DNA from 4 places in the Paenibacillus sp. J22P218 genome. Region 2 is predicted to be linked to each of the others. Evidence: riboswitches for the same ligand, from Rfam matches in the RefSeq annotation. Region 2 holds a riboswitch; each other region holds the start of a gene.
The links. A riboswitch is a leader RNA that binds a small molecule or an ion and turns the genes downstream of it on or off. The one in region 2 is predicted to bind cyclic di-AMP.
Positions count from the first base shown of each region.

Region 1: it holds a riboswitch for cyclic di-AMP, as region 2 does, so the genes downstream of both, AC0YN0_RS29675 (ubiquitin-like domain-containing protein) here and AC0YN0_RS01275 (hypothetical protein) in region 2, are expected to answer to the same signal.
Region 3: it holds a riboswitch for cyclic di-AMP, as region 2 does, so the genes downstream of both, AC0YN0_RS27765 (ABC transporter ATP-binding protein) here and AC0YN0_RS01275 (hypothetical protein) in region 2, are expected to answer to the same signal.
Region 4: it holds a riboswitch for cyclic di-AMP, as region 2 does, so the genes downstream of both, AC0YN0_RS24045 (TrkH family potassium uptake protein) here and AC0YN0_RS01275 (hypothetical protein) in region 2, are expected to answer to the same signal.

Region 1 is NZ_JBWDNL010000010.1:9,867-14,333, forward strand. It holds gene AC0YN0_RS29665 (HD domain-containing protein) at 1-1,215, shown strand, start outside; gene AC0YN0_RS29670 (TatD family hydrolase) at 1,223-1,996, shown strand; cyclic di-AMP (ydaO/yuaA leader) riboswitch at 2,181-2,366, shown strand; gene AC0YN0_RS29675 (ubiquitin-like domain-containing protein) at 2,621-3,769, shown strand; gene rnmV (ribonuclease M5) at 4,033-4,467, shown strand, end outside.
Region 2 is NZ_JBWDNL010000001.1:270,196-274,662, forward strand. It holds gene AC0YN0_RS01270 (hypothetical protein) at 1-284, opposite strand, end outside; cyclic di-AMP (ydaO/yuaA leader) riboswitch at 290-449, opposite strand; cyclic di-AMP (ydaO/yuaA leader) riboswitch at 847-1,054, shown strand; cyclic di-AMP (ydaO/yuaA leader) riboswitch at 1,080-1,262, shown strand; gene AC0YN0_RS01275 (hypothetical protein) at 1,391-1,786, shown strand; gene kdpF (K(+)-transporting ATPase subunit F) at 1,929-2,006, shown strand; gene kdpA (potassium-transporting ATPase subunit KdpA) at 2,022-3,701, shown strand; gene kdpB (potassium-transporting ATPase subunit KdpB) at 3,720-4,467, shown strand, end outside.
Region 3 is NZ_JBWDNL010000008.1:64,641-69,107, reverse strand. It holds gene thiO (glycine oxidase ThiO) at 1-1,116, shown strand, start outside; gene thiD (bifunctional hydroxymethylpyrimidine kinase/phosphomethylpyrimidine kinase) at 1,125-1,964, shown strand; cyclic di-AMP (ydaO/yuaA leader) riboswitch at 2,136-2,299, shown strand; gene AC0YN0_RS27765 (ABC transporter ATP-binding protein) at 2,421-3,305, shown strand; gene AC0YN0_RS27760 (ABC transporter permease subunit) at 3,312-4,109, shown strand; gene AC0YN0_RS27755 (ABC transporter permease subunit) at 4,136-4,467, shown strand, end outside.
Region 4 is NZ_JBWDNL010000006.1:92,037-96,503, forward strand. It holds gene AC0YN0_RS24040 (potassium channel family protein) at 1-353, opposite strand, end outside; gene AC0YN0_RS24045 (TrkH family potassium uptake protein) at 371-1,717, opposite strand; cyclic di-AMP (ydaO/yuaA leader) riboswitch at 1,812-1,986, opposite strand; gene AC0YN0_RS24050 (lysostaphin resistance A-like protein) at 2,234-3,868, shown strand; gene uvrC (excinuclease ABC subunit UvrC) at 3,834-4,467, opposite strand, start outside.

The sequences.
Region 1 (4,467 bases), on a different contig from region 2:
ACCAAAGAATTTCAGCGTTTGCGCCGAATTCGGCAATTAGGGACGTCCTACTTAACATTCCATGGCGCAGAGCACAGCCGTTTCTCCCATTCGCTGGGCGTATATGAAATTACGAGAAAAATTATTTCGCAGTTCGAGCGCAATAGTTTCCATGACTGGCCGAAGGAAGAGCGGCTCGTATCATTATGCGCTGCGCTGCTCCATGATGTCGGTCACGGTCCGTTCTCCCATTCGCTTGAAGAGGTGTTCGATACCGATCATGAGGAGTGGACGTGCAAAATTATTTTGGAGGATACAGAAATCAATCGTGTATTGCGAGCCGTATCCGAAGATTTTCCGAGCCATGTCGCTGCCGTCATTCAGAAAAAATATCCAAAACCGATCGTTGTCAGCTTGATATCCAGCCAAATGGACGCGGATCGAATGGATTATTTGCTCCGAGATGCTTATTTTACGGGAGTAAATTACGGTAATTTTGATTTGGAGCGCATTTTGCGTGTGATGCGGCCTTACAAAGGGCAAATTGTGGTTAAGGAAAGCGGCATGCATGCGGTGGAGCATTATTTGATGTCGCGTTACCAGATGTATTGGCAGATTTACTTCCATCCGGTTACGAGGAGCTCGGAAATTATTTTGAGGCAAATTTTCCGCCGGGCGAAGGAGCTTTACGAGAAGGGTTATTCCTTCTTATGGATGCCAGAGTCGGTCAAGCGGCTGCTCGATAATACGATGGCCGTCAGCGATTATTTAAAGCTGGATGAAGCGCTTGCGCAGACGGCTTTCATGCAATGGGCCGAAGAGGATGATTCACTGCTGGCCGACCTATGCGACCGCTTCCTGAATCGTCGATTATACAAGTACATAACGATCGATGATCCTGAGCCTACTTTATTAGAAGAAATACGTTTGCTGTTCCTCTCGATCGGCATGAATCCGGAGTACCATATGGAGCTGGATTTCCCGTTCGATCTTCCGTATGACGTGTATCGTCCCGACAGACAAGAGGGAGAAAAGAAAGAAAAAGCGCCGATTTTGTTGTTGGATCATCAGGATGAAATAAGTGAAATATCGGCTAAATCCGACATAGTTAGATCGATCACCGGTTTACATCAGGGACAGTATCATTTGTATTTTCCAGAGGAGCCGCTCAGGATGAATATTTCGCAGATTAGTCCTCATTTGAAACAACTATTTCAGCTTAATGAAGGAGTATAACATCAACATGACATATTTATTTGATACGCATACCCATCTAGACTCACATAAGTTCGACGAGGACCGTAAAGAGGTAATTGAGCGAGCGAGAGAAGCGGGCGTTGATATGCTGCTCAATATCGGCTTCAACCGGGAGACGATCCCGACAACGATTGCGCTTGCTGAAGCTTATGACTTTATCTACGCAGCGGTTGGCTGGCACCCTGTCGACAGCATCGATATGACGCCAGACGACTTGGAATGGATTGAACGTCTATGCGAGCATCCGAAAGTTGTCGCAATCGGTGAGATAGGCCTTGATTACCATTGGGACACTTCACCTAAGGATGTGCAGCATCGTGTATTTCGGGAGCAGATTAGGCTGGCGCGAAAGGTGAAGAAGCCGATCGTCATCCACAATCGGGATGCGCATGAGGATATCGTTAAGATCTTGCGCGAGGAGAATGCGGCAGAGGTTGGAGGCGTCATGCACTGCTATTCCGGCAGCTGGGAGACGGCCAAAGCCTGCCTCGATATGAACTTCTATATCTCGTTCGGGGGACCGGTTACATTCCAAAATGCACGCGTGCCAAAAGAGGTGCTGAAGCAGGTTCCTTTGGACCGATTATTGATCGAAACGGACGCCCCTTATTTGACCCCTCACCCGTTCCGGGGGAAGCGAAATGAGTCCGCTTACGTCTCTCTTGTCGCCCAGTCTGCAGCCGAGCTATTGGGCAAATCCGTGGAAGAAATAGCCAAAATTACGACCGAAAACGGTAAAAAATGTTTTGGTATTGTTTAAAAACGGTAGGAAACGAGAGATTCAATGACCTTTTGGGCGATAAAACTGGATTTTGTTCAGGAAATCTTTAATCTTTTCCGACTTTAACCAGCTTTTTCGCTTAAATCGTCTTTTATCGCTTCTTTACAACAGACCGCCCGTGAAGGTATGATTCATTTCAGAGTTATTACTTTTTGTATTGGATTTCCAGTTTGCGCTTAATCTCCGAAAGGAGAACGGGGGACCCAAGTGCGGGTATTTGAAGGACCGTGCTTTGATCTTTTCAGGGGTGAATTTCGAAGCCATTGCCATGAGCATTGCGATTTCGAATAGGGCAGCTCTCTTGCCCGAATCCGTCAGCTAACCTCGTAAGCGTTCATAGAGAGCGATCAACCTCGTGCACCCATTTTTATGATATCTCGTGTAGACATCCGAGAAGCCACGATACAGATCCTCTGTCGACGGCTTCTTTTTATTTTCGAATAATCGGGAAATCGTCGTCATAGGGTTAGTCATGGAGGTGAGAGGATCGAGAAAAGAAGTAGAATTACTGGATTGCGTGCTCGCACGCCAATATACTATAGTCGCGTCAGTTGTAATCATGCGTAACACTTGGCGGCGGGGCTATGAAGGAGGACCGATGAAATGGGCACAATCCAGGTAAAGGACACCCATGGGAAACGATCATCCAGCATGTCTTTCGCAATGCGATGGAAGCATGAAAATTTGCGTTTGATACTACTCAGTGCTATTATCTCAATCGCTATGACTTTCATGTTACTGGTGTTGTTGTACGGAACGGCTGTCAAAAGCGTCTCCGTAGTAGTGAATGGACAAGAAACCGTTGTAGAAACAAAGCAATGGGTCCTGCAACGCCTACTGGATGAACAAGCTATTACGATTGGCGAGCATGACGAGGTTTCGGTGCCTCTGAATGCAGCCATTAAAGACGGCGATCGCGTTGAAATTAATCACGCGGTGGCGGTCAATGTAACGGCGGATGGCAAGACATCAACGGTGTACACGACAGAAGGAACTGTGCAGGCGGCGATCGAGCAATTAAATATTTCTGTTCGTAATCATGATAAAGTAGTACCGTCGCTTAACTCATCTGTCGAAGAGGATATGTCGGTAACCGTTGTACGCGTCGATACGAAAGTATCGGAAAGCGAGCGGGCGATGCCATTCTCTATCGTGAAGAAAGAAGATCCGACGCTGGAGGTCGGCAAGGAGAAGCTGATCCAGACCGGTAAGCAAGGCCTTATCGTTGAGCATATTCAGAAGCAGTACGAGGATGGCGTGCTTGTTTCTAAGCAAATGGTCAGCAAAGTAATCGAGACCGCTGCTGTCGATCAAGTCGTGGCAGTCGGTACGAAGAAGCCTGAGCCGAAAGTAACCGTGCTCTCTAATAGTAGTCCTACCGTGGAGACGTTGACGAAAAACGGTGTAACGCTTAAGGCGAAGAGCATCTTGAAGAACGTCACGTTAACTGCGTATTCCGCAGGCGTGGAATCGACGGGCAAGGACGAAAGCCACCCTCAATACGGCATTACGGCGTCCGGAACGAAAGTGACGGAAGGCAGAACGATCGCGGTTGATCCGAAGGTAATCCCGATCGGCTGGTGGGTCTTCATCGAAGGCATCGGATTCCGCCGGGCAGAGGATACGGGAAGCGCAATAAAGGGCAATAAGATCGACGTGTATTTCGGTAGTCAGAAGACTGCGGAGAAGTTCGGACGCAAGAAGGGTTACACCGTGTACGTTATTGGACCGAACAAACCGTCATCCACTTAGTGCTTTATCGGCAGCTAACTGTTTATCATCATCTTATCGTAATGTACAATTAAATATGCCATCATAAGAAGAGGCTAAGCCTCTTCTTTTTGTAGTTTTATTGACGCAATTCAGGCAGCAATTGTTGCAGCTATTTAAAATATAGGAAAGTATAAAATTCACACTTATACTAGGCCTATATTTCACCGCGAAACGTTTGCTTTTGCCGCTTAGGATGGCGATAGCCGTTTACGCTTGAGTAAATGAGGAAGGGAATGATCTTAGTGATTAAGGAGATCATTGTCGTAGAGGGCAAGGATGATACCGTTGCGGTGAAGCGCGCAGTAGAAGCCGATACGATTGAGACGAACGGCTCGGCGATAGGCGATGAGGTGCTGCGCCGCATAGCGCTTGCGAATGAACGCCGCGGCGTAATTATATTCACGGATCCCGATCATGCAGGGGAACGCATCCGTAAGATTGTGGCAAGGCATGCGCCGGGCTGCAAACATGCGTTCCTACCGCAGGAGAAGGCGCTGTACAAGGGTGATATCGGTATTGAGAACGCGAGTCCCGAAGCTATTCGCCAGGCGCTCTCCGAGCTTCGAACGGAGACAACGGATACGGCTGGCGAGGTGACCTGGGAGCACTTGATGGAAGCGGGATTGATCGTGCATCCCGATGCGGCTAATCGCAGATTGCTGGTAGGCAAGCTGCTT
Region 2 (4,467 bases):
TGAATGCGATTGTCAACGGGGATTTCCTTAGCATGTATCTCACCTATATAACGATGCAGCATGCTGCCCCATCTGACCCAGTCTGCCGGTTTATCTGCTTCATTCACGAACAACTCACCCCAGCCTAATCCGTTAGTCGTTGCTAAATGGAGACAGACGCGATAACCTGTGCGATAACCATCGTAATCAGGAATGACGAACATCTCGATTCTTCGAATGCTTAGCGCCGGGCAGTCGTTGGTGCAAGAAGGTAATGGCTCGTCGATTTGTGCTTGTATGAACATATGAAATTCTCTCCTCTATTCGCTTACGAGGTTAGCTGACGGATTCGGACTAGAGAGCTGCCCTACCGAGGCAATGCCTCGGATTCACCCCATTCGAACAATCGAACGATTGCTCTTGTTGGTTCCCCCGCTTTATCCTATGGACAAATTCAGCGATAATGATATGCCTTTTTCGGCTCGACGTCTATCCTAAACCGATTCGAAGCATTTGTAAAAGGTTCATTTTGTTGCACAAGACGCTCTAAGAGCAAATTAGAGGAGCGACGTTCATTTTATCCATGAAAAGAGGCTTTTTCGATGGAATACTCGTTTTTACTTCTGTTATTTATGATTTGAAAAAAAGCATGCTTGCGCGTGTTGGATACGAAATTCAGACATATATGTAATTTCAGAAAACGAGAGATAATTGGCGAAAAAGTGAGTAATATCGAGATATTACTTTTTGAAAACGTTAACGATCACTCTATAAGCTCCTATATTATCCAATATGGTCGCTGGGCCTGCTTTACATAAAATTTGGCTGGGAGTAAGATTCGATACAGGATTCGCAATTGAAGTTGCGATGGACTGATCGCTGAGTTTCCGCGAGGCAAGCGGAAAGCGGGGGAACCAAATGTGAAGCGGTGCGTCTGTACGATGTGAGAGTCGGAAAGGCGGCACGGCAGGGGTGAATCTTCGAAGAGGCAGCACCATGGATGCCGCTTCGAAGTAGGGCGACTCTCACCGCCCGAATCCGACAGCTAACCTCGTAAGCGTGGTTTGGAGAGAGGAATGATACAACGATTCGTTTTAATTGCTATTTTATCGCTGAGTTCCGCAGCAGTCTGCGGGAACGGGGGAACCAAAGAGCGATGCGCCGCGATGGAGTCGGCCGCATAGGTGCTCATGGGGTGAATCGCAAGGCGTAACCACCTTGCGTAGGGCGACTCTCACGCCCGAATCCGACAGCTAACCTCGTAAGCGTAATCGAGAGAGGCAACCATCGCAGTGCCGATTCGGCATGGCTTCCTTAGCCATGCCTCCGAAGAAGCCCGCGGGGAAAGGTCCTCTTTTCCCGCAGGCTTCTTTTTTGTTGCCTTTTTTCAGAAATTCGGAGGAGATTGCCGTTGGGCGAGGAGCATATTATCGTTGCCGGGCTTAATGAAGCTGGCAAAGCATTCATAAAAACATTGGTATTTCGCGGACTGCCGTTCATCGTCCTGACGAACAGCAAGCTAGAGGAAAGACAACTTCGTAAGCATGGACTTAATAACGTTTTATACGTGAATACTAATGACAGGAATAGTTGGATGATACCGGAAAAGGTCATTGGCGATGTCTTCATCTTTGAGAGCAGCTTAGCTCTTAGCTGCAGGTTCATACAATGCTGCAGGGATTGGACGTCTGGATCGATCTACGTCATTACGACGCATTGGAATCCAAGAGTCATATATAAAGGGCTTGGCGCAGATCACATCGTACATTCGCAAACCGGCGAAATTGGGTTTCTATTGAAAAAATAACTTTTTGTAAATGTCTATAGCAGGAGGGAACTGCCTTGATGGATCTGTACATGATTGGTACTTTAATCGTTTGCTTCGGATTGTTTTATGGTTTTCTTGCTTGGTGCGACAGAGCTGTCAAGCAAACGGGGGGCGATGGCGAATGATTATCGTAGCAGCGCTTGCGGTGCTCGTATTCGGTTACCTCTTATATGCTTTAATTCACCCGGAAAAATTTTAACCAGGAGGAACAACGATGGATATTTTGCAGCTATTAATTGTCATTGCCGTTCTTCTGCTGCTTGTGAAGCCGCTCGGAACGTATGTGTATCACGTATTCTCGAACGAGTCCAACCGGCTCGATAACGTATATGGAGGATCGGAACGGTTCATTTACAGGTTGATTGGACTTAAGAATCGAGCGGGCATGAGCTGGAAAACGTATGCGCTCTGTTTCATCGCCACGAACATCATTTTGGTAGCTTTCAGCTATCTGATTCTACGGCTGCAGCATGCGCTGCCGCTTAATCCAAACGGCATGGCGAGCATGGAGCCTACGCTTACGTTTAATACGATTATCAGTTTCATGACCAATACGAACCTGCAGCATTACAGCGGCGAGAGCGCTTTGTCTTATTTCTCGCAAATGGCGGTCATCATGATGATGATGTTCACATCCGCTGCAACTGGGTTTTCAGTCGCAATCGCGTTCGTAAGGGGCATTACGAGCAAAGGAAAAACGATCGGCAACTTTTTCGAAGATTTTGTTAAAGCCCATACGAGAATTTTTCTTCCGTTGGCCTTTATCGTTACGCTCGTTCTCGTTGCGCTGCAAGTACCGCAGACACTCGATCCGACGATCGCGATCAAGACGTTCGAGGGCGCGGTGCAACAAATTGCCATTGGACCGGTCGCTTCGCTGGAATCGATCAAGCATCTCGGTACGAACGGCGGCGGCTTCTTCGGCGTCAACTCGGCTCATCCGTTCGAGAATCCGAATCCGTTAACGAATGTCATCGAAATTTTGTGCATGTGGGTTCTTCCAGCAGCACTGCCTTACACGTTCGGTTTATTCGCCAAAAATAAAAAGCAGGGCTGGATCATTTTTTCGGCCATGATGACCTTGTTCCTCGTATTCCTTAGCGTTGCTTATGGCGCCGAGAAGATGGGCAACCCGGCAATGGCCGCGCTTGGCATCGACGCCTCGCAGGGGAGCATGGAGGGCAAAGAGGTTCGATTCGGCATCGCGCAATCCGCTCTCTTCACGACGGTGACGGCGGCTGCGACGACAGGAACGGTCAACAATATGCACGATACGCTTACGCCGCTTGGCGGACTGGTGCCGCTGGCCGAAATGATGCTTAACGTCGTATTCGGGGGCAAGGGCGTAGGGCTAATTAATATGCTTATGTACGCGATCTTGGCCGTGTTTATATGCGGGCTTATGGTTGGACGGACGCCGGAGTTTCTCGGGCGGAAGATCGAGCCTCGCGAAATGAAGCTGATCGCCATCGCGATTCTCGCGCATCCGTTCATTATCCTTGTACCGACCGCTCTCGCGTTCATGACCGATCTTGGTTACGCAGCCGTTACCAACCCGGGCTTCCACGGCATAAGCCAGGTGCTCTACGAGTATACGTCCTCGGCTGCCAATAATGGCTCCGGCTTCGAAGGACTTGGCGATAATACGCCTTTCTGGAATATTAGCACCGGACTTGTCATGCTCTTCGGACGCTACATCTCGATGATCGCGATGCTCGCCGTAGCGGGATCGCTTGCACGCAAGCAGCCGGTTCCGGAGACCATCGGCACGTTTCGCACGGATAATAAGCTGTTCCTTGGACTGTTGATCGGTACGGTGTTGCTGATTGGCGCTTTAACATTTTTGCCGGTTATCGTTCTCGGACCGATAGCCGAACATTTGACACTCCGCTAACGGATGAGGTGAACGAAGATGAGTAGAAACGAAACCAATAAATTGCTATCCTCAGGCGCGGTCAAACGTGCGGTAATGGACAGCTTCATAAAATTGAATCCCATTGTTATGATGAAAAATCCGGTCATGTTCGTTGTAGAGGTCGGTACGGTTATCGTCCTATTGATGGCCCTATTCCCCGGATATTTCGATGCCAAGCAAAACGTTGGCTTTAATCTGACCGTGTTCGTCATTCTGTTCGTTACGCTGCTGTTCGCGAACTTTGCGGAGGCAATCGCAGAGGGCAGAGGCAAAGCGCAGGCCGATTCGCTCAAACGGTCGAAGCAGGACATGACCGCCAATAAGCTGGTTGGCAGTACGATTACGGTTGTATCTTCGCCGGAGCTGCGCAAAGGCGATATCGTCGTCGTCTCTCAAGGCGAGATGATTCCCGGAGACGGCGAAGTCATCGAAGGTCTGGCATCGGTAGACGAATCAGCTATCACGGGTGAATCGGCGCCCGTTATTAAAGAGGCGGGCGGAGACTTCAGCTCGGTAACCGGCGGCACGAAGGTCGTCAGCGACTCGATTAAGGTCCGAATTACAAGCGATCCGGGACAATCGTTCATCGATCGGATGATCGCGCTCGTGGAGGGTGCCAAGCGGCAAAAAACGCCGAATGAGATCGCGCTGAATACGCTGCTGACGAGCTTGACGATCATATTTTTAATCGTCGTTGTCACGTTGAAGCCAATTGCGGAATACGTAGGCGTCGACTTGGAAATTC
Region 3 (4,467 bases), on a different contig from region 2:
AAACAGAGTATTTTGATCATGGGCGGGGGAGTCATCGGGTTATCCTGTGCGTTGGAATTGCAGAGACGTGGGCATCAGGTCACGGTGCTGGAAATCAATCGCTGCGGCGGACAGGCTTCCGGTGCGGCCGCGGGCATGCTGGCGCCTTACTCCGAGAATCTAGAAGGTCCCGATTCCTTTTTCCGATTTTGTCTGCAAAGCTTGCAGTTATATCCCGCATGGCAGCAAATGGTGAAGCAGGTCTCGGGCCGCAATTTCGAATATACAAACTCTGGCAGTCTCTATATTGCCTACCATGAGGCGGATTTGTTAGCTCTGGAAGGCAGGTTGCTATGGCAGCAGCAGTTCGGATCCTCCGGCAGCATACTGGAGGGAGATGCTTTGTTCGCACTCGAGCCTAATCTGTCGAGGAACGTACGGGCAGCTCTTCATACGCCGGAAGAGAGCCATCTCTACGCGCCGCATTATGTAATCGCTCTTGAACAAGCTTGCCGCTTAACGGGGGTCAGCATCCACGAGAATTTAAGCAAGCTGTCCGTCAGCGAATGGCGGGATGGAATTGTCGTTCAATCGGCGGATGAACGAAATTTCAGCGCGGATAGGCTGTTAGTATGCTCCGGGGCATGGGTACAGGAGCTTGCCGATACGTTCGGCATCCGCATTCCCGTATACCCGATCCGAGGCCAAATTTGTGCTTATGAGGCAGACGAGAAGCCTGTTCGGCACATGGTTTTTAGCAATCAAGGTTATCTAGTAGGCAAAGAAAACGGTACGTTGGTATGCGGAGCTTCGGAGGATGTTGCCGGCTTCGATACTTCGGTGACGGATAAGGGGATCGACCGGCTGAGGAAATGGAATAAACAAGCGTTTCCGTTCCTTGAGGATCAGACCCCATTTCACCGATGGGCAGGCCTGCGTCCTTCCACGCAAGACGGTTTTCCTTTGATCGGTTCATTGAAGGAAGCTAGCCATGTCGCATTCGCGGTCGGTCATTATCGCAACGGCATCCTGCTTAGTCCGGCTACCGCCATGCTTGCTGCCGATTGCCTGGAAGGCAAGGATACAGCCGAATATAATCAAGCTTTCTCACCGGAACGGTTTGGAAGAAGGGGTTGAGCGTATAGATGGATACCTATTCAAGGCAACAGGTTGCAAGGGCTTTAACAATCGCAGGTTCCGATAGCGGCGGAGGCGCGGGCATTCAGGCCGATCTGAAAACGTTCCAAGAACTTGGCGTCTTCGGCATGTCCGCAATCACGGCGGTGACTGCCCAGAATACGCTTGGCGTACATGGCGTATACCCAATGAGTCCGGATGCGATTATTGGGCAAATCCATGCGGTCGGCAACGATATCGGGGTTGATGCCGTTAAGACGGGAATGCTGTTCAGCAGCGAAATCATAGTAGCAGTTGCCGAAGCGATCCGGACGTTCGGATGGACGAAGGTTGTCGTAGATCCGGTTATGGTAGCCAAAGGCGGCGCGGTACTTCTGCAAGAAGAGGCAATTCGCGCCTTAACGGGCAAGCTATTGCCGCTTACGGCGGTCGTGACGCCAAACATACCGGAAGCGGAGCAGCTTACGGGCAACTCTATTCGGAGTAAGACGGATAAAGAAGAAGCGGCAAGGAGACTCGCCGGTTTCGGTGCCCGACATGTCATTATCAAAGGCGGTCATGACGAGGGAGCGGAAGCCGTGGATTTGCTGTTCGACGGCCGTTATTTTACCGAGCTGGCAGGCAAGCGAATCGCTACGGGACATACGCATGGCACGGGATGCACATTCTCAGCTGCTCTTGCAGCCGGACTCGCTCGGGGGCTTGACGTTGAGGGTGCGATGCGCCAGGCCAAAGCTTTCATCCAAGCAGCGATCGAGGACGGGATACATATCGGCGGCGGCCGCGGACCAACGAATCACTGGGCGTTCGGGCGGAGCCGATTGCCTATCTCTGGAAATCCATATTAAGCATGCTAGATGACGAAAACGAAAGCAAATAATGGCATTCCGATCGATAATAAGTGCCACTATCCATTTTAGCCGACGCCATCCGCATTTTAGGTCAAAAATCAGCTTAAACCTTCTCCATTTCGGTTTTACTTTGCATAAGGTTGAGCGTATGATTTGTTCAACAACTAAATTAGTCAAACGCTAAATTCCCGAACCGGGAAACGGGGGAACCGACCGAAACCATTACAATGGTTTCATGGGGTGAATCCTTTCGCTTGCCTTAGCAAGCATGAGGTAGGGCACTCTCAAGCCCGAATCCGACAGCTAACCTCGTAAGCGTATTGAGAGAACCGCGATCGTGCCTTGCATAGGCTCGTCTTTTTCGTTATGCAAGAAGTCCGAGAGTAGAGTATCTCTGCTCTCTGGGCTTTTTTTTGTTGTGTAAAAACAGGGTGAATACGGGGAGGCTGCGCAATGAATGCGATCGAAATTAACAAACTGACCAAAACGTACGGCAAATCAAGAGGAATAACGGACATTAGTTTTTCCATTGAAGAGGGGGAAATTTTTGGTTTTATCGGACCGAACGGGGCAGGAAAATCAACGACGATCCGAACGTTACTATCTCTTATCTATCCGACAAGCGGCAGCGCTACCATTTTCGGTAAAGACTGCATCAAGTTTGCTCCGGAAATCAAAAAAGAAATCGGTTATTTGCCGTCTGAAGTTTTTTATTACGACAATATGAAGGTTGCGGATCTGTTAAATTATTCGGCCAGCTTTTTCAAAAAAGATTGCAAGAAAAGAATAAAAGAATTAGCCGAAATCATGGATCTGGATATAACGAAAAAAATTGATGACCTGTCTTTGGGGAACAAAAAGAAAGTGGGCATTGTTCAAGGGCTGCTCCATAGTCCTAAGCTCATTATTCTAGATGAGCCTACCAGCGGACTTGATCCGCTCATGCAGCAAAAGTTTTTCGAATTGCTTGAAGAAGAGAATAAAAGAGGGGCCACGATATTATTCTCCTCCCATATATTAAGCGAAGTTCAGCGGTTATGTAATCGAGTTGCGATTATTAAAGAGGGAAAAATCGTTACGGTCGAAAAAATCAGTACATTAAAAGAGAACAATTATAAAAAGTTTACAGTAGATACATCCGTACAATTAGAACAAAACTTCTTCAATATGGCCGGCGTGAACAATATTTCGGTGAACGGGAGAACAACGAGCTTTTTATTTAGAGGCAACATTAACCATGTGATGAGAAAAATAGCTGAAATTGATATTGAAAACCTGTGGATCGAAGAGCCGAACCTTGAGGAAATCTTTATGCATTATTATGAAAAAGGGGTCTGATCGGCGATGAATATGTTTGTGCATGAGTTGAAGGCGTACAGAAAATCGATGCTGATATGGACGCTCTCTTTAATAGGCATCATGATCTTATTCCTCTCGCTCTTCCCTGGCCTGTCCAAGGACATTGACGAATTTACCAAGGTGCTGGAAGGCTATCCCGAAGGCGTCAGAAAGGCGCTCGGAATTGAGCTCGAAAGCATCGGGACCATTCTAGGCTTTTATTCTTATATTTTCATGTACATTACGCTCTGCGGCGCTATTCAAGCGATGATTCTGGGAACGTCGATTGTCTCCAAGGAGATTCGTGAGAAAACGGCAGATTTTTTATTAACGAAACCCGTAACGCGGACGCAAATAATGACCTCCAAGCTGATGGCAGCCGTTGTTTCGTTAGCGGTTACGAATGTTCTATATCTCATTGCGGCAAACCTCATGGCTGTACAGGTGAAGACGGATGATTATAGCGGGAAACTATTTTTTATGATTTCGCTAACTTTGTTGTTTATTCAGCTCATTTTTCTTGCTATAGGAATGATCGTTTCCGTTGTTTTTCCTAAGATTAAGGCTGTTTTATCTGTTTCGCTTAGCACCGTATTTGCCTTTTTTGTGATTGGCATGCTCGTTTCGGCAGGTGATGACGGAGCTAAACGTTACTTGTCTCCATTTAAATATTTTGACCCTAAGCTTATTATCGAAAGCTCCAATTATGAAGCATCTTATTTCGCAGCAGCGATCAGCATCATTGTTGTTTCGATTGCCGCCAGCTATGTTATTTATAGAAAAAAAGATGTTCATGCTGTATAGGAGAAAACGAAGAGGAGGGGTGCAAAATGAATATCTTTGTTAGGGAATTGAAATGTTACCGGAAATCGATTATTTTTTGGAGCATTGGAATCATTCTGTTGCTTGCAAGCGGCATGAACAAATATGAAGCAACGGCATCCAGCGGGCAACTTAACAGCATGATGGATGATATGCCCAAAGCTCTCAAAGCGTTTATGGGCTCGGGGGATCTGGATCTATCCAAGGCTAGCGGTTATTTTGGAATCTTGGCCCTATACTTTTTGTTGATGGCAACGATCCATGCGGTTATGCTGGGGGCTAATATTATCGCAAAGGAAGAACGGGATAAAACGGCAGAGTTTTTATTCACGAAACCGGC
Region 4 (4,467 bases), on a different contig from region 2:
ACCCTGTCAACGCCGATCTTCTCAAGCACGCGGCCGTGGAGCTCGGACATCGCCTTCGCGACAACCTTCTTCACGCCAAGATCCTTCAATAATATGGCAGTTAGAATGCTCGCCTGAATGTCATCGCCGATCGCAACGACACCGCAGTCGAAGTTGCGTACGCCGAGCGAGCGAAGCGTCTCCTCATCCGTGCAATCCGCCGATACGGCATAAGTTAGCACGCTGCTCATATCCTGCACCGTTTCTTCATCCTTATCGATGCCGAGCACTTCATGACCGAGCTCGATGAGTTCCCTTCCAAGGCTTGAGCCGAACCGCCCCAAGCCGACAATGACAAACTGACTGCGTTTGATAGCCACCTGTAAATCCCCTATCCAATTGTTATTTTACCTTCCGGATACCGGTACAATTCTTTATCTGTTCCAGGCCCTAGCGCATAAGCGAGCGTTAATGGACCTAGCCGACCGGCAAACATCGTGAATGCAATAATCATTTTGCTAATATCGCTAAGCTCCGGGGTCAATCCAATGGATAGTCCTACGGTGCCGAACGCGGATGTTGCTTCGAACAATATTTTCATGAACGGCTGATTTTCGATCGTTGCAAGGATCATCGTCACGACCACGACGAGCGTTAATGACAAAATCGTAATCGTCAGCGCTTTGTTGATGCGGTCCTTGGCAAGCCGATAGCGGAAGAAGACGATATCCTCACGTCCGCGAATCATCGAGATTACGGCGCCTACGAGCACCGTGAACGTCGTCGTTTTAATGCCGCCCCCCGTTGAGCCCGGCGATGCGCCGATGAACATAAGGATGATTGTAAAGAAGACGGTAGCCTGCCTTAGAGCTGTATAATCGAGCGTATTGGCGCCAGCCGTACGCGGCGTAATGGATTGGAATAATGATGCCCATATCTTGCCTCCCCAATCGAGCGAGCCGAGCGTGAGAGGGTTCGTGAATTCGAAAACAAACAACACAATCGTGCCTAAAGCGATCAGAGTGCCCGTCATGGCGAGGACGATTTTACTATGCAGCGACAGCTTGCGGTTCTTCCGATATTCCATTAGATCGGACATAACGACGAAGCCGAGTCCTCCGAATACGATCAACATCATCGCGGCTATATTAACGATTGGATCGGACACATACAGCGTTAAGCTGCGGTAATCTCCGAAAATATCGAAGCCGGCGTTATTAAACAGCGATACGGCATGGAATGCGCCGAAAAATACTGCCTTGCCAAGCGGCATATCGAACGAGAACCGGAACGTGAACAGCAGCATCCCGACGAGTTCAATAGACAGCGAGTAGTAGATGACGCGGCGAATTAGCCTAATGATGCCCTCCATGCTTGTCTGATTCATCGCCTCTTGAAGAATCAGCCTCTCGCGCAGCGATATTTTCCGCCGCAAGACGAGCGCGATTAGCGTTGCCATCGTCATGAAGCCGAGGCCGCCAAGCTGGAACAGCACCATCAGAACGATCTGGCCGGCTGTCGAGAAATAGGTGCCGGTATCGACGACGACGAGTCCGGTAACGCATGTCGCTGAAGTAGCCGTGAACAAAGCGTCTATAAAGTTCAGCCGTTCCCCTGTCGCCGAAGCGAAGGGCAAAGAGAGCAGAAATGCCCCAATGAATATAATGAGCGCGAAGCCGCTAACGAGTATCCTTGGCGGAGACCAGTTCTTCACGTCCCAAATCCATGCAAATTTCATCTTATATTGTGCACCTCAATCTTCGAAAATCTACTGCGTTATCGTTATAAGCGCACAAAAAAAAGCACTGGAAGCTCAAGTGCTCATGAAGATGAGTCCTGTTCCAATACGCCTACGAGGTTAGCTGACGGATTCGGGCCTGGACAGGCAGCCCTATTCAATCGCCTGAAGCTGCGCTCCGGCAATGTAGAAATTCACCCCATGCCGCCGGATGCCCGGCAACAATTTGGTTCCCCCGTTTTCCTAAGGAAATTCGGCTGTGCTATTCATTTGGTATGACGATAACGATTATAAGCCCAAATACGTCTCTGCATAAAGCTCCCTTTTCTCACATTAGAGGCTATATTCGACCAAAAAGACGCAGTTATGCGCTTCACCTTGCCCTACACTTCATGAACATCGTTATTTCGCGGGATTATGAAAATAAAGACCTAGTTTCAATGGATAATTCAGGGAACGTTGTGATATGGTAGTATAGTATGCTTCATCCTACTCCTATACGCATGAGGTGAACTGATGATCGATTCAATTAAGCACAAGGAATGGAAGCGTTACATATGGGCAGCCGTTATTTGTCTTCTCATTTACATGTTCGTCGATATCGTCCCGCTAATAAAGGCTAGCTCTTCAGATGAGCTAGGCGGCAGAGCCATTAGCAAAGCACAAGCGGAGCAGGCAGCCGCGTCGTTCGCCGAGAAGCTCGTAGGACGAGAAGTGGACTCCGCCAAGGCCGTCCATCAATCCGACAAGCTTATGAACGGCTACCTAACGCGCGATGAGCTGTCAGAGGCGTATGCCGATCAATACGATAAACAATTCCCAACCGATACGTACCAAGTCGAGGTGGACTTTGAAGGGGCAGGCGGCAAAGGATTTGTCTACGTCCATATGCAGACTGAGCGTATCGTGGCCTGGAATCTGCATGGCGGCGAGCCTGTTCAGGACGACAATCCGGAAATCGATAAGCTGAGCATCGCGTTGCTCGAGAAGCAAGGGTTCCGTGCAGAGGAGCTTGCAAGCGGAGCGGCCTATCCGAACGGCGAGTGGGGAGTTAGCCCAAGCGACCATTCGATCGGCGAATCGAAGCTGCAAGTGACGATTGCCGTAAGCTTGATTGATGGCAATCCCGTCATGACGAAATACAAGCCAGCCTTCATTGCGCCGGCTGAGTATAGGGACTATGTGAAAGCCCAAGACAAGTGGGCGCAATTCATGACCGGCTTCGGCTACTTCCTCATGAGCTTCATCCTGTTCGTCCTTGCAGTCATCTACGCCGTCCTTTACCGAGGACATACGTCCTTCAAGCGAGGAATCGTACTCACGATCATTTACTTCGTTACGTATGTCATCATTAATATGAACGTACTCGACGGAGTTAGAGCATCGCTTGGCGAAAACGAGCTCGGCGGTCAGACGATTCTGATTACCGCCATATTCACCGTCCTATTGTCTATTCCGATGGCCGGCTCGATCTATATCTCGCTTGTGGCGGGCGACGGCTTGTGGAAGGCGCAAGGACGCTCCTTATGGCCGCGTTTCGGCCAGCCTGGGTACGGAACGTACGTGTGGCGCAGCATGGGGCTTGGCTACTGCTTCGCTGCTATTCTGTTCGCGCTGCAGGCGGCCATCTTCATCGGCTTGAAATTCACGATCGGCACATGGTCGACCAGCGACGTGACGCAATCGCCATACAACATGAGTTATCTATGGCTCATGCCCGTGCTGGCTTGGGCGGCAGCTATATCCGAAGAAGCCGTATTCCGATTCTTCGGCATCGGCCTGTTCCGCAAATGGTTCAAAAATACGTTCGTGGCAGCCATTATTCCAACCGCATCATGGGCGCTCGGCCACGTCATGTACCCGCTATACCCGTCGTCGACAAGGCTCATCGAGCTAATGATTATCGGGCTGATCTTCAGCTTCATCTTCGTCAGATACGGCTTAATTACGGCGATGTTCACGCATGCGATATTCAACAGCGTCGGCGTAGCGCTTACTATTGTTACCGTCGGCTCGGCGTTCGATATCGCATCAGGCATCTTCTTCGTTATTTTGCCGATTCTAATCGCTTATGGGATTAAGTATTTGGATGACAAAAAAGAGAAGAAACCGCCGATTACGACGATTCCTCCTCATTTAGAGCAGCAATAATTTGACCAGCCAGCTTTTCCCCGATAGAGAGAGGCCTGAAGTCTTCGACGGAGGCCTCTTTTATTTTGCGGATCGAGCCAAAATGCTTGAGCAGCAGCTTGCGCCGCTTCTCGCCAATGCCGGGGATCAAATCGAGCTTGGATTCGACCATCGACTTGGCGCGCTGCTCGCGGTGGAACGAGATCGCGTATCGATGCACCTCGTCCTGTATGCGCTGAAGGAGATAGAACTCCTGACTGTCGCGCGGCAGAGGCACAACCTCCGGCGGATCGCCCGTCATGAGCTGCGCCGTCTTATGCTTCGCGTCCTTCACGAGGCCGCAGACCGGAATAGATAAGCCAAGCTCGTTCTCCAGCACGTCCAGAGCGGCCGATATTTGCCCTCTGCCGCCGTCGACGACGATTAGATCAGGCGGCATCAGCTGCTCCTTAAGAACGCGCTCATAGCGTCTGCGAATGACTTCGCGCATCGTTTCGTAATCGTCGGGTCCTGTTACGGTCTTCACCTTATATTTGCGGTACTCTTTCTTGTCCGGCTTGCCGTCCGTGAAGACGACCATCGCCGATACTGGATTCGTCCCTTGAATGTTCGAGTTGTCG